DNA from 2 places in the Streptomyces sp. A2-16 genome. Region 1 is predicted to be linked to the other one. Evidence: riboswitches for the same ligand, from Rfam matches in the RefSeq annotation. Region 1 holds a riboswitch; the other holds the start of a gene.
The links. A riboswitch is a leader RNA that binds a small molecule or an ion and turns the genes downstream of it on or off. The one in region 1 is predicted to bind thiamine pyrophosphate.
Positions count from the first base shown of each region.

Region 2: it holds a riboswitch for thiamine pyrophosphate, as region 1 does, so the genes downstream of both, thiC (phosphomethylpyrimidine synthase ThiC) here and IOD14_RS09065 (thiamine ABC transporter substrate-binding protein) in region 1, are expected to answer to the same signal.

Region 1 covers NZ_CP063808.1:1,955,881-1,963,471, reverse strand. Annotated here, with positions in the region: gene IOD14_RS09090 (LOG family protein) at 1-639, shown strand, start outside; gene IOD14_RS09085 (LAETG motif-containing sortase-dependent surface protein) at 787-1,482, shown strand; gene IOD14_RS09080 (maleylpyruvate isomerase family mycothiol-dependent enzyme) at 1,596-2,384, opposite strand; gene IOD14_RS09075 (ABC transporter ATP-binding protein) at 2,525-3,547, opposite strand; gene IOD14_RS09070 (iron ABC transporter permease) at 3,547-5,211, opposite strand; gene IOD14_RS09065 (thiamine ABC transporter substrate-binding protein) at 5,187-6,263, opposite strand; TPP riboswitch at 6,260-6,367, opposite strand; gene rlmN (23S rRNA (adenine(2503)-C(2))-methyltransferase RlmN) at 6,391-7,497, opposite strand.
Region 2 covers NZ_CP063808.1:9,710,946-9,718,536, reverse strand. Annotated here, with positions in the region: gene IOD14_RS43700 (helix-turn-helix domain-containing protein) at 1-522, shown strand, start outside; gene IOD14_RS43695 (SsgA family sporulation/cell division regulator) at 621-1,058, shown strand; gene IOD14_RS43690 (YibE/F family protein) at 1,160-2,941, opposite strand; TPP riboswitch at 3,014-3,203, shown strand; gene thiC (phosphomethylpyrimidine synthase ThiC) at 3,196-4,974, shown strand; gene IOD14_RS43680 (hypothetical protein) at 5,066-5,926, opposite strand; gene IOD14_RS43675 (metallophosphoesterase) at 6,120-7,184, opposite strand; gene IOD14_RS43670 (LacI family DNA-binding transcriptional regulator) at 7,484-7,591, opposite strand, start outside.

The DNA of each region.
Region 1 (7,591 bases):
GGTCACGCGATGGCCCGGGGCACGGAGGCCTACGCCGGCGCCGCCCGACTCGGCCGCGAGCTGACCCGGGCCGGGTTCACCGTGGCCACCGGGGGCGGGCCGGGCGCGATGGAGGCCGCCAACCTCGGCGCCCACGCGGCCCCCTTCGAGGACAGCATGCTGGACGAGGCGTGCGAACTACTCGCCAAGGCGCCGTCGTTCACGCCCTCGATCACCGACTGGGCGCGCGCCGCCTTCGAGGTCCGCGCCCGGTGGCCCCGGGGCGGTCACTCCGTCGGCATCCCGACCTGGTTCTACGGGCACGAGCCGCCGAACGCCTTCGCCTCGCACATCGGCAAGTACTTCGCCAACGCCACCCGCGAGGACGGTCTGCTGGCCCGCTCCACCGCGGGCGTCGTGTTCCTGCCGGGCGCCGCCGGCACCGTGCAGGAGATCTTCGACAACGCGACGCCCAACTACTACGAGTCGCGCGGCGAGCCCACGCCGATGGTGCTCGTGAACCGCGTGCACTGGACGGAGAAGCTGCCCACCTGGCCGCTGCTCCAGGCGCTGGCGCGGGAGCGGTCAATGGAGGCCCGAATCGCCCTGGTTGACCGGATCGAGGAGGCTCCGGCGGCACTGAAACGTCTCACACGGTAATAAGAATGCAAAGCCAACGGTTGTAGGGCGCCTACACGTTGACACTTCTTATGCAGCGCTTATAGACCTGTGAGACTCGTGGGGATGGTGAGGACACATCACCATCCTCTCAACCCCCCGCATTTGCGCACCCCGTGAAGGACGAACGTGGCATTCACGCCCATATCCCGCCGCACCTCCCGCGCCGCGCGCTTCCTCGGCGTCGCCGCCGCCTCGACCGCGATCGTGCTCAGCGCCTCCAGCAACGCCCTTGCCTGCAACATCAAGGAGTTCTCCGCCGAGGCCAAGTGTGACGGCGAGAAGGGTGTCATCACCGTCACCGACGTGGACAAGGCCGGTGTCGAGGCCACGGTGTCCGTGTACCTCCAGAACAACGGCGCCGACGCCAAGAAGGTCGGCGAGCAGACGGTGAAGGGTTCCAAGGACGGAACCACCATCACCTTCGAGGAGGACTGGGCGCCCAACGCCGAGTACCGCATCCACGTCGAGGCCCTGCCCTACATCAAGGGCGAGGACATCAAGCCGAACCTGATCACCCCGGCGACCGCCTGCAAGACCGAGGACACGCCGACCCCGACGCCCACGCCCACCCCGTCGGACTCCGCCAGCACCCCGGCCGAGGAGTCCCCGACCCCGACCCCGTCGGCCTCCGAGGGCACCACCGCCCCGGCGACCGTCGAGAGCAACGCCCCGTCGCCGGCCGCCGGTGACTCCAACCTCGCCGAGACCGGCGCCAACTCCAACACCGGTCTGATCGCCGGGATCGCGATCGCGCTCGTGGCGATCGGCGGCGGAGCGGTCTTCTTCGGCCTGCGCCGCCGTGGAGCGAGCAGCTCCCGCTGACGCCCACAGCATTTCGACGGCCCGTCCCTCCAACGGGGGCGGGCCGTCGCCATGTTCACCGGAAACCCACCGGCACGAGGTTCACCCCTCCCCTTGGCGCCCGCTCCCCCGGGTCACCCGAAGCTCGCCCGCTCCAGCCAGAACTCCAGCAGCCGGCGCTCTCCGAGCACCTCCAACTCCGGGCTGTCCAGCGGCAGTCGGCGGTAGAAGGCGAGCATGACCGAGGTCAGCGGCCCCCGCAGCGCGACGGTCGCCTTCTCGTGCCCGCGCCGCCAGGCGATGACGTCCTCGGTGAATCCGATCAGCCACTCCGCGTTCAGCTCCGCGGCCGTGTCGGTGGCGTGCAGATGGATGCTCCGCCCCGGCCCGCGCAGCTCCCGTGCCTCGTCGTGCGGCATGGTCCGCTGCACGAACTCCACGATCTGCAGCCACTCGTCGATCGCGTCGGCGGCGATCTCCGGGGCGACCTCGTAGGGCAGCCCGGCGGCGAGCGTGGCGTCGGCGCGGTGGACGGTCAGCTCGTGCGCCATCCGCCGGGCCCAGAACCCGGAGGTGGGAACCCCGGCCCAGGACCACACCTCGGTGTCCGGCCCGGCCTCCCGCAGCGCGGCGACGAGCATGTCGCCGGTCTCGGCGAGCCACGCGTCCAGCTCACCCGCGTCCTCGGGCCCCTCCCCCGACGGCACCTGCTCCTCGGGCACTTCCTCCTGGGCCCGGGTCCGCACCATCAGCTCCACCCAGCGCAGAGCGCCCCCGGTGTGCCTCACCAGCCGCTCCAGCGACCAGTCCGGGCACGTCGGCACGGTCACCGCCAGGTCGGCCCCGGAGGTCACCACGGCCCTCAACCGGCCCACCTGATGGGCGATCTCGTCGCAGTAACGGTCATGTGCGAGCAGCGTCATGCCCCGCACCCTATGTCCGCCCACACCGCCCGAGCACGACGATTTCAACCCGCCCGCGTCAGCCCAGCACGACGATCTGGCCCGCCCGCGATCGCTGTGGCCCACACCCACGCCAGCCCACCACGACGCTGCCGCCCGCGTCAGCCCAGCACGACGATGTCGGCCGCGTCGAACTCCACCCCGACCGCGTCCCCGACCCCCGGCGCCTCCCGCAGCGCGCACGCGGCCTCCAACCGCGGCCCGCCGTCCGCGGGTTGCAGATGTACGGCGACATGGGTGCCCTTGAAGGTGCGCGCGGCGACCGTGCAGCGCAGTCCGTCGTCGGCCGCCACGAGCCGCACTCCCACCGGCCGCACCAGCACGCTCCGGACCCCCTGGGCGGCTCCCGGGGGCACCGGCACCTTGCCCCACACCGTGTCCGCGGCCTCGCCCGTCACCGTCCCCTCGACCACGTTCTCGAAGCCGAGGAAGCGGGCCACGAACTCGTCGGCCGGCCGCTGCCACACCTCAAGCGGCGTACCGGACTGGGCGATCCGCCCGTCCCGCATCACCACGACCCGGTCGGCGAGCGCGAAGGCCTCGCCCTGGTCGTGGGTGACCGCGAGCACGGTGGTGCCCAACCGCCCGAACAGCTCCCGCAGTTCGACCACCAGCCGCTCCCGCAGCGAACGGTCCAGCTGCCCGAGCGGCTCGTCGAGCATCAGCAGCCGGGGCCGGGGGGCAAGTGCCCGGGCCAGCGCGACCCGCTGCTGCTCACCGCCGGACAGCGAGCCGACGGCCCGGCGACCGGCGCCCGGCAGTCCGACGAGGTCGAGCAACTCCCTCACCCGCTCGTCCCGTTGTGCTCTCGCGACGGAGTGCATCCGCAGCCCGAAGGCCACGTTGGCCCCCACGTCCCGCTGCGGGAACAGCTGATGGTCCTGGAACATCAGCCCGACCCCGCGTCGGTGCGCGGGCACCCCGGCCTGGTCGCGCCCGTCGAGCAGCACCCGCCCCTCGTCGAGCGGCTGGAGTCCGGCCACCGCCCGCAGCAGCGTCGACTTGCCGCTGCCGCTCGGCCCGAGCACACACACGATCTCGTGCTCGGCGACATCCAGGCCGACCCCGTCGAGCACGGCCCGCCCGCCGAACCGTACCGTCGCGTCCGCAAGGCTCAGCAGCATCAGAACTCCCCGGTCCGGTCGGTCCGCAGCCGTTCAAGGGCCAGCAGCGCCACCGCGCACACGATCATCAGGATGGTCGAAAGGGCCATCGCCTGGCCGTAGTTGAGATCACCGGCACGTCCGAGCAGCCGGGCCACGGCGACCGGCAGGGTGGGGTTGTCGGGCCGTGCGATGAACACGGTCGCCCCGAACTCGCCCAGCGACACGGCGAAGGCGAAGCCCGCCGCGATCAGCAGCGCCCGCCGCACCATGGGCAGGTCGATCTCCCGCCACACCCGCCACGGCGAGGCCCCGAGCACGGCCGCGGCCTCCCGCAGCCGGTGGTCCACGGCCCGCAGCACCGGCAGCATGGTCCGCACGACGAACGGCACCCCGACCAGCGCCTGCGCGAGCGGCACCAGGATCCAGGACTGTCTGAGGTCCAGCGGCGGCTCGTCGAGGGAGATCAGGAACCCGAAGCCGACGGTCACCGCGGACACCCCGAGCGGCAGCATCAGCAGCGCGTCGAAGCCCCGTACGAACCGCCCCGCGTCCCGCCTGGTCAACGCGGCCGCCGCGAGCCCTCCGATCGCCACCGCGATGGCGGTCGCGGCGAGGGCGTACTCCAGCGAGTTCCCGACCGCCTCGATCGGCGGGACGAGGAAGACCCCGCCGTCGGAGCTCGTCAGCGCCCGGTAGTAGCCGAAGTCGGGTGCGTCGAGCGACCGCTGGACCAGCACGGCGAGCGGCAGCAGCAGGAGTACGGCGATGATCGCGACGACCCCGGCCAGCAGCGACCGCTCCCCCGCCCCGCGCGGCCGCCGGGCGGTGCCGGAGGCGTCCACGAGCCGCAGGGCCGTCTCCCGGCGTCGTACCGTCCACGCGTGCAGGGCGAGGACCGCGCCCACCGCGACGAACTGGATGAGCGTCAGCACGGCGGCCGTGGAGAGGTCGAAGATCTCGGAGGTCTGGCGGTAGATCTCCACTTCGAGGGTGGAGAAGGTCGGCCCGCCGAGGATCTGGACCACGCCGAAGGAGGTGAAGGTGAACAGGAAGACCATCAGCGCGGCGGCGGCCACGGCCGGCCCGAGCGCCGGGAGGGTGACCGTCCGCCAGGCCGCGAGCCTGGACGCGCCCAGCATCCGCGCGGCCTCCTCCTGACGCGGGTCGAGCTGGGCCCACAGTCCGCCGACGGTCCGTACGACGACCGCGTAGTTGAAGAAGACGTGCGCGAGCAGGATCGCCCACACGGTGGTGTCCAGCCGTACGCCCCACAGCTCGTCCAGCAGTCCGCCGCGGCCGACCAGCGCCAGGAAGGCCGTGCCGACGACGACGGTCGGCAGGACGAAGGGGACGGTGACCACGGCCCGCAGGATCTGCTTGCCGGGGAAGTCGAAGCGCGCGAAGACGTACGCGCCGGGGAGCGCGATCAGCAGCGTGAGCACGGTGGAGGCGAGCGCCTGCCAGGTGGTGAACCACAGGACGTGCCGGATGTCCGGCTGGGTGAGGACGTCGGTGATCCTGCCGAGCTGCCACGTCCCGTCGGTCTTGAGGCCGCGCGTGACGATCGCGGCGACGGGATAGGCGAAGAAGACGGCGAAGAACGCGACGGGCACGGCCATGAGACCGAGCCGCGCCGCGCTGCCCCTGCGCCTGCCGGCTACCTCAGTACGAGCGAGGTCCACGACTTGACCCAGTCGTCACGGTTGTCGGCGATCTTGGCCGGATCCATGGTCTCGGGATCCTTGGCCTGCGGACCGTACTCGGTGAACTCGGCCGGTACCGCGGCCCCCTCCACCACCGGATAGACGAACATGTTGAGCGGCATGTCCTGCTGGAACTCCTTGGTGAGCAGGAAGTCCAGGAACGCCTTGCCGCCCTTGCTGTTCTTGGCGTTGCTGAGCAGCCCGGCGTACTCGATCTGCCGGAAGCAGGTGCCGTCGGCGACCCCGGTGGGCGCGGTCTTCGGCCTCGGGTCGGCGTAGATCACCTCGGCGGGCGGCGAGGAGGCGTAGGAGACGACGAGCGGCCGATCGGCCTTGGCCTTCTTGCCGCCGGCCGACCCGGAGAACTCCTCGTTGTAGGCCTGCTCCCAGCCGTCGACGACCTTGACGCCGTTGTCCTTGAGCTTCTTCCAGTAACCCTGCCAGCCGTCGTCCCCGTACTTCGCGGCGGACCCGAGCAGGAATCCGAGCCCCGGTGAGGACGTGGAGGCGTTCTCGGTGACGAGGAGGTTCTTGTAGGCGGGCTTGATCAGATCGTCGTACGACGTCGGCGGCTGGAGCTTGTGCGCGGTGAACCAGGCCTTGTCGTAGTTGACGCAGATGTCGCCGGTGTCGATGGGCGTGACCCGGTGCTTGTCCTGGTCGGCCCGGTACTCGGCCTTGATCCGGTCGGCGCCCTTCGCCTCGTACGACTGGAAGAGGCCGTTGTCGAGCGCGCGGGAGAGCAGGGTGTTGTCGACGCCGAAGAAGACGTCGCCCTGCGGGTTGTCCTTGGTGAGGATGGCCTTGTTGACGGCCTGCCCGGCGTCGCCGTCCTCCAGGACCTTGACCTTGTAGCCGGACTTCTTCTCGAAGTCGGCCAGGACGTTCTTGGAGACGGCCCAGGAGTCGTGGCTGACGAGGGTGACGGTCTTGGAGTCGCCGCCACTGCTGTCGTCGGACGAGGACCCGCAGGCGGACAGCGTGACGAGACCGAGGCCGACCACGGCAGCGAGAAGCTTCTTGTTGTTCACGGTGATGACCGAACTTCCTACCCAGAATGACCTGGGCGAGGTTCAGAGGGTCTGCGGCCCGATTGCCGCACTCTCAGCGCTGTGGCGCTCCCCTGTCGGATATGAAGGTGTACGTACGTTCGTCAGACTACCGCTCGGTGGCCGCGAGCTGGCCACAGGCCCCGTCGATCTCCTGACCACGGGTGTCCCGGACGGTCACCGGCACACCGTGCGCGGCGATCGCCTCGACGAAGGCCTTCTCGTCCTCGGGCCGCGACGCGGTCCACTTCGACCCCGGGGTCGGGTTCAGCGGGATGAGGTTGACGTGCACGGGCTTGCCCCGGAGCAGCCGCCCGAGCCGGTCACCGCGCCAGGCCTGGTCGTTGATGTCCCGGATGAGCGCGTACTCGATGCTGAGCCGCCGTCCGGACTTCTCGACGTACTCGAACCCGGCGTCGAGGACCTCGCGCACCTTCCACCGCGTGTTCACGGGGACGAGGGTGTCGCGCAGTTCGTCATCGGGAGCGTGGAGCGAGATCGCGAGCCGGCACTTGAAGCCTTCGTCGGCGAACCGGTGAATGGCGGGCACGAGCCCGACGGTCGACACGGTGATGCCGCGCTGCGACAGCCCGAGCCCGTCCGGCGCGGGATCGGTGAGCGCGCGGATGGCGGTGACGACCCGCTTGTAGTTGGCGAGGGGCTCGCCCATCCCCATGAAGACGATGTTGGACAGCCGCGCAGGACCCCCGGGGACCTCCCCGTCCCTGAGCGCCCGCATCCCGTCGACGATCTGATGGACGATCTCGGCCGCGGACAGATTGCGATCCAGCCCGGCCTGTCCCGTCGCACAGAAGGGACAGTTCATCCCGCACCCGGCCTGCGAGCTGATGCACATGGTCACCCGGTCCGGGTACCGCATCAGCACCGACTCCACGAGCGTCCCGTCGAACAGCCGCCACAGCGTCTTGCGCGTGGTCCCCTGGTCGGTCGACAGATGCCGTACGACGGTCATGAGCTCGGGAAGCAACGCCTCCTGGAGCTTCCCGCGCGCACCGGCCGGGATGTCCGTCCACTCCGCCGGGTCGTGCGCGTACCGCGCGAAGTAGTGCTGCGAGAGCTGCTTGGCACGAAACGGCTTCTCCCCGATCTCGGCAACAGCCTCTTTGCGCTCGGCAGGCGTGAGATCGGCAAGGTGCCGCGGCGGCTTCTTGGCTCCGCGGGGGGCGACGAAAGTGAGTTCTCCGGGTGCAGGCATAACCCTTCCAGTGTGGCAGATCAACGCGGGGGGCCCGGGCCACAGCGGGGTGGGGGTGGTCACCTGTGGGCGCCGGCTGTCGTCGTGGCCGGCT
Region 2 (7,591 bases), 7.8 Mb from region 1:
GAGCAGAAACGTCGCAGCACGGTCGTCGAGGCGCTCGCGCACTGGCGGGATCTGATCGGTGTACCGGTGTACTACGCGCAGTACCGGGACGGCGAGATCGAGGTCCTCTGCGTCTCCGACAGCCCCGGCACCCCGGCGGTCGAGGAGTGGGCCGACTTCCGCGAGACCGGCCACGCGCACGCCATCGGGCAGTGCCTGCTGGCCCAGCTGGACGACGAGGCCCGGCGCGACCACCTCGACCGGTACCCCGTGCAGTCCATCACCCCGTACACCGTGCGCGACGGCCACAGTCTGCTCCGGCGGCTCGAACGGACCGCGCGGATGGAGCCCGTGATCGAGCGTCAGGAGTACGCGCTGGGAACAGTGTGCGCGGCGATTCCGATCACGTTGGGTAACGCTGCGGCAACGATGGCCATCTCCCTGCCCGCCCATCAGGCGGACCGGTTGGTGGCCGCAACCCAGCAACTACAAGCAGAAATCGGGCGTTTGACGGGCTCGCTGGCGATCTCTATCAGTATCTGAAAACTCACTCCTTGTGATCTGTCGTACACGTTCAGCAAGATGCCACCAGTGTCAGAGGGATCATTCCCGGCCAACGAAGGCAGATGACGGGGTAGGCGATGCGCGAGTCCGTACAGGCAGAGGTCATGATGAGCTTTCTCGTCTCGGAGGAGCTCTCCTTCCGCATTCCGGTGGAGCTGCGCTACGAGGCCTGTGATCCTTACGCGGTCCGGCTGACCTTCCATCTCCCGGGCGACGCCCCGGTGACCTGGGCTTTCGGCCGCGAGCTGCTGATCGACGGCGTGGGCCGGCCCTGCGGCGAGGGTGATGTGCGGGTCGCGCCCGCCGGGGCCGACCTGTTGGGCGATGTCCTGATCCGGCTTCAGGTCGGCGGCGACCAGGCACTGTTCCGCTCGTCGACGGCGCCGATCATCGCGTTCCTCGACCGCACCGACAAGCTGGTCCCGCTGGGCCAGGAGGCAGCGCTGGCCGATTTCGACACCCATCTCGACGAGGCGCTGGACCGGATCCTGGCGGAGGAGCAGAGCGCGGGCTGAGGCCGTAGGGCGCCAGCGATGTGAAGGAACCTTCTTCTCGAGGTGGGAGGACGCAGGAACGCTTCTGCCGGAGCCGGGCCTGACCTGGCCCGGGGTTGCTCTCAGCGCCTGCGTCGCCGGCCCTTGCCACCGCGTCCCGTTGCCGGCCGGCTGTCGGCCGTGCCCGCGCTCGCACTCGTCGCCGGTACGGGCGTCGGCATACCTGCCCCTGCCCCGGAACCCATCGCCTCCGTCTCCGGGCGGTCGGCCGAGACCACGAGGGCGGCGAGGGCCGTGGTGACTGGTACCGAGGCGACGAGGCCGATCGAGCCGACCAGGGTGCGCACGATCTCCTCCGCCACCAGCTCGCTGTTGGCGACGGTCCCCACACTGGACTGCGCGATGGAGAAGAGCAGCAGCAGCGGCAGTGCGGCGCCGGCGTAGGCGAGGACGAGCGTGTTGACGACGGACGCGATGTGGTCGCGGCCGATCCGGATACCCGCGCGGTACAGACCGCGCCAGCCCATCGTCGGGTTGGCCTCGTGCAGCTCCCAGACCGCCGAGGTCTGTGTGACCGTCACGTCGTCGAGGACACCGAGCGAGCCGATGATGACGCCGGCGAGCAGCAGACCGCTCATGTCGATCGACGGATACAACCCGTGGATGAGACCGGTGTTGTCGTCGGTGTTGCCGGTGAGCGCGGCCCAGCCGATGAACTGCGAGCCGAGGATGCCGATCAGCACCAGGGAGATCAGCGTCCCCAGGACGGCAACGGAGGTTCTGGCCGACAGGCCGTGGCACATGTAGAGGGCGATCAGCATGATGGCGCTCGACCCGATCACCGCCACGAGCAGCGGGTTCGAGCCCTGGAGGATCGCGGGCAGGATGAAGAAGTTCAGCACCATGAAGCTGATGGCCAGCGCGACCAGCGCCATGACTCCGCGCAGCCGCCCGACGACCACGACGGCGAGCGCGAAGATGCCGGCGAGCAGTCCCATCGGCAGCTTGCGGTTCACGTCGGTGACCGAGTACTGCAGGTCCCTCGGCGCGGAGGGCTCGTACGCGACCACGACCTTCTGGCCCTCGTGCAACTGCCGCGACTGATCCGGCTGGACGATCTCCGTGAATGTACGGCCCGTGTCGTTGCCGGTGTCGACCCGGATCGTCGCCTTCTTGCAGGTGCCGTTCGCCTGCTGCTCGGCGGACGAGCCCTCGGCGGTAGAGGTGTCCCCGGTCGGGGTCTCCCCCGAGGCGTTCACCGACTTGCAGCTGACGCTCACGACCTTGGTGACGGTTGCCTGCTGGGTCTGCCGGTCGAAGCCGACCCCGGTGCGTTCGTGCCCCGGAGCGCCACCGGGCCAGAGCACCGCGAGCCCCACCAGCACGGCCACCCCGAACGGGATGAGGATCGCCGCGATGACCTTGCGCAGGTGCTTGGAGACGGGGGTTGCCGGCCCGTGGCTGTGACTGTGCGAGTGGCCGTGCCCACTGCCGGCACCGTGCCCGCTCCCGGACGCGGGCTCGCTCCCGTGCCCCTGTCCATGCCCGTGGCCATCGCCGGGACCATGACCGTCACCGGGACCCTGCCCGTGCCAGTCACCCCCACGGCCACCGCCGCTCCCCGGACCGCCGCCGCCACTCCGACCGCCACCGCCAGGGCCACCTCCGCCCGGGCCGCCTGGACCCGCGCCCTGACCTTGGCCGTAGTCGTGACCACCGCCATGTCCGCCGCCGTGCTCATGCTCGTGCCAGCCGTCGGCCCCGGTGTCCCCGAAACCTCTGGGGGAACCGCTGCCGTGGACGTGCCCGGAGCCACTGCCGGGGCCGTACCCAGGGCCGTCTCCGGAGCCCGGTCGGCGCGGAGGCTCGGACGGCGGGTACGGAGGCTGATGCGTCGTGGTCACCGACCGATCATCGCAAGAACGACAGGGGCCCTCTGTTCACCGCGCCCGAATTGACGCTAGCGTGGTGGCACCTTTTGTACACGCGGGAGCTCGGAGCACCGGGCTGAGAGGGCGCTGACCTCCGTCCCAGCGATGTTTCACGTGGAACGTCATCTCCAGCGAGTGACGTTCCCCACGAAACGTCGACAGACGGAAAACGCTGCGTCGACCGCCGAACCTGTTACCGGGTAATGCCGGCGTAGGGAGTAGGTCTCATGACCATCAAGGACGCGCGCACGCCTGCCTCCGACCAGATCGACGAGGAGGCCGGGAAGTCCATCGGCTGGCACAAGGCGTACGTCGAGGGCTCGCGCCCCGATCTGCGGGTGCCGGTCCGCCAGGTGCACCTCACCAACGGGCAGTCGGTCACGCTGTACGACACGTCGGGCCCGTACACCGATCCGCTCACCGAGACGGATGTCCGCCGGGGCCTGGTGCCGCTGCGGGAGAACTGGATCGTCGCCCGCGGTGACACCGAGGAGTACGCGGGTCGCCCGGTACGCCCCGAGGACGACGGGATCAAGCACACCTCACCGCGCGGTGGCCTGCGCAACCTCGACGCGGTCTTCCCGGGGCGGCCACGGCAGCCGCGCCGCAGCCGTGACGGCAAGGCGGTCACCCAGCTCGCCTACGCCCGCCGCGGTGAGATCACACCGGAGATGGAGTACGTGTCCATCCGGGAGAACGTCTCGCCCGAGGTGGTCCGCGAGGAGATCGCGGCGGGCCGCGCGGTGCTGCCGGCGAACGTCAACCACCCGGAGATCGAGCCGATGATCATCGGCAAGCGGTTCCTGGTGAAGGTCAACGCCAACATCGGCAACTCGGCGGTGACGTCCTCCATCGAGGAGGAGGTCGAGAAGATGACCTGGGCGACCCGCTGGGGCGCCGACACGGTCATGGATCTGTCCACCGGCCGCAACATCCACACCACGCGCGAGTGGGTGCTGCGCAACTCCCCCGTCCCCATCGGCACGGTGCCGCTCTACCAGGCCCTGGAGAAGGTCGACGGCAGGGCCGAGGAGCTGACCTGGGAGATCTACAAGGACACGGTCATCGAGCAGGCCGAGCAGGGCGTGGACTACATGACGGTCCACGCGGGCGTGCGCCTGCCGTACGTACCACTGACGGCCAACCGCAAGACGGGCATTGTCTCGCGTGGCGGCTCGATCATGGCGGCGTGGTGCCTCGCCCACCACAAGGAGTCGTTCCTGTACGAGAACTTCGAGGAGCTGTGCGAGATCCTCGCCGCCTACGACGTCACGTACTCGCTGGGAGACGGCCTCAGGCCCGGCTCGATCGCGGACGCCAACGACGAGGCGCAGTTCGCGGAGTTGCGCACGCTCGGGGAACTCAACCGGATCGCGAAGCGCTTCCACGTACAGACCATGATCGAGGGCCCGGGGCACGTCCCGATGCACAAGATCAAGGAGAACATCGACCTTCAGCAGGAGATCTGCGACGAAGCTCCGTTCTACACGCTCGGCCCGCTGACCACCGACGTCGCGCCGGCCTACGACCACATCACCTCCGGCATCGGCGCCGCGATGATCGCCTGGTGGGGCACCGCGATGCTCTGCTACGTCACGCCCAAGGAGCATCTGGGCCTGCCCAACCGGGACGACGTCAAGACGGGTGTCATCACCTACAAGATCGCCGCCCACGCGGCCGACCTCGCCAAGGGACACCCGGGCGCCCAGGAGTGGGACGACGCCCTCTCCGACGCACGCTTCGAGTTCCGCTGGGAGGACCAGTTCAACCTGGCCCTCGACCCCGACACAGCCCGCGAGTTCCACGACGAGACCCTCCCGGCCGAACCGGCCAAGACGGCCCACTTCTGCTCCATGTGCGGGCCGAAGTTCTGCTCGATGAAGATCTCCCAGGACATCCGCCGCCGCCACGGTGGCAGTCAGGAGGAGATCGAGGAGGGCATGGCCCAGAAGTCGAAGGAGTTCGCGGCGGCGGGCAACCGGGTTTATCTGCCGATCGCCGACTGACGCAGGCGAACCGTCGGCGGGTGGTCCGCGGTCGGGTCTTCGGCTTGCGCTCCCCGTGGTGGGGGCGCAAGCCGAGGGGCGGTGCCGGGTGTCACTCCGGCTGGTGCTCCGGCCCCCCGAAGTCCGGGCTGGTGTAGTCCGGGCTGGTGAAGCTCGGGCGGGCACCGGAGGCCCCGTCGCCCGGGCTGCTGAAGCCCGGGCGGTCGTAGCCGAGGCTGGGCATCCGGCTGGTCGGTGCGGGCGGTGCCGTGTGGTGCAGTGCGGCGGTGCCGGGGTCGGCCAGGGCCTCCCGGAGGAAGGGGAGGATGCCCCGTTCCAGCAGGGCCTCGCGCCAGGTGTCCCTGGCCCGTGCCACCTCCTCGCTCAGTTCGCCGTATCCCGCGTCCGGCGAGGGCTGGTTGCGCAGGGCGGTGATGAGCAGGCCGCCGGCGGCGACCAGGATCGCGGCCGCGGTCAGGGCACCGAAGACCCATCCGATAGTGATCATGGCGTGGGCGAACGCCGGCGGTGGGCTGAGCATCTGGAGGATGTAGCCCACGAGCAGGAAGATCGCCGCGGCGATTCCGGCGAGGACGGGCGTCAGGACGGCGGCGACGGCGACGGCGCCCGCACCGGCGGTCTCGGCGACCTCTCCCATGGTGGTGGCGAGCCCCATCGCACCCGTGCCCGACTCGGCGGGGCCGGGTTCGTGCACGGACGACAGGGTGGACGGCGCCGGACGGCGCTGTTCCTCGCGGACCTTCACGTAGTGCTGGTACTCGGTCGCCGCGGCCGCCGTGATGAGTGCGGTGGCGTTCAGCGCCATGGTGCGCAGCTGTTCGGGATTCAGCCGCTGTCCGACAGCGGCCAGTTCGGGACGGTGTGGTGCGGAGCGCAGCGCCTCATCGAGGATCCGCTCGTACTCTTGGCGGTCCTCGCTGTGCAGGTGCTGCGGAACGCTGTTCATGTGCATCCCCCGATGCTCCGTAGGGCTTGGGGCTCGCATGCCAACGAGCCGTCGGGCAGAAACGGAGGGGAGCCTGCTACGGATAACCAGATGGTAGAGCGGCGACGGCACAGGGTGACAGGGGGTTTCCAGAAATTGGCCTCTGGCCTGCGCGGTCGACGGTCACTCCGTCATGGGGGAACGTCTGCCCCGAGAAGGTTCAGATATCCAGGGGCAGTTGCTGGACCAGCAGCTTTCCGGCCATGGTCACCCCGCCGTCCATCGCGATGGCCAGTCCGTCGGCGTAGACGTGCGGTCCCTCGACCACCGGACCGGAATCGTCCTCGCTGTCCTCGGAGCCCACTTCGCCGAGCAGATAGGGGATCGGGCTGTGGCCGTGAACGATGCGGACGCCGCCGTACGTATCGAGCAGCGAGCGCACATGGTCGGCGCCGCCTTCGTCGCGGAAGGAGAAGCGCTTGGTGAACTTGCGGAACAGGTCCCACACCTCGTCCGCGTCGTTGCGCGTGATCGTCTCGCGGACGGTGTCGTTGACCGCCTCGATCGAGTCGCCGTAGTCGAGATAGGCGGTGGTGTCGGAGTGGACGAGGAGATGGCCGTCGACCTCCTCCACCGCGTCGAGGCGGGACATCCATTGGAGGTGGTGGTCCTGGAGGCGGTCCATGTCGGTCTTCTGCCCGCCGTTGAGCAGCCAGGCCGCCTGGAAGGTGGCGGTGCCAGCGCCCGAGTTGACGGGGGTGTCGCCGAACCGCTTGGCGCCGAGCAGCAGCAGTTCGTGGTTGCCCATGAGGGCCTTGCAGTAGCCGCCTGCCGCCGCGGCCTCCGCGGACAGCCGCATCACGAGGTCGATGACGCCGATGCCGTCGGGACCGCGGTCCGTGAAGTCGCCGAGGAACCACAGCCGGGCGGTGCCCGCGCACCAGTTGCCCTCGGCGTCGACCAGGCCCTTCTCGTGGAGTGCGGCCATCAGTTCGTCGAGGTAGCCGTGGACGTCGCCGACGACGAAGAGCGGACCTGGACCGTCCTCCGCCTCCACAGCGGCGTCGGCGGCCGGCTGGAGTCCCTCGCCGTGGTGGATGACGGGCAGGTCCTGCTCGGTGGGGGTGTACCCCTCCGGGTAGGCCTCCTCGTGCGCCTGGACGACATCGCCGGGGTGTGTGCTGTGGTCGTAAGGACCGGTCTCGTTGACGTACGCGGGCACCCGGAAGTCGCGCAGCACTGCCGTGCGCTCCACCTCGGGTCCCTGACCGGCCCCCTGAGTCATCAGACCCCTCCACCATCGCGCCGCATCTGCACCGCTTCGGACTGCCTGGTCGCAGCGGCCCCGCGGTGTCGTGGGCCCATCATAGGAATGCGGATCGCGCCGTGTGATGACCCAGGGGTGGTGAATCGGAGCAAGACTCCTGTTCATCGCGGCATTCGCCCCGATTGGGCAGGGCTTCGACCACTGCACGGACGTGTCCGCCGGGCTGCGACCACCGCCCGGAGACGCCCGCCGGGCTGCGACCACCGCCCGGACCGCACCCACCGGGCTTCGGCCCCTGCCCGGCGGTCGGCTGTCGGCTACCCCTCCTCGGGCGACCGCGGCGGGCTGACCGTCGTCCGTGGGGCCCGTCGCTGGGACGAGGTGCGCACGATCAGTTCGGTCGGTATCACCTGCTCGACCGGTTG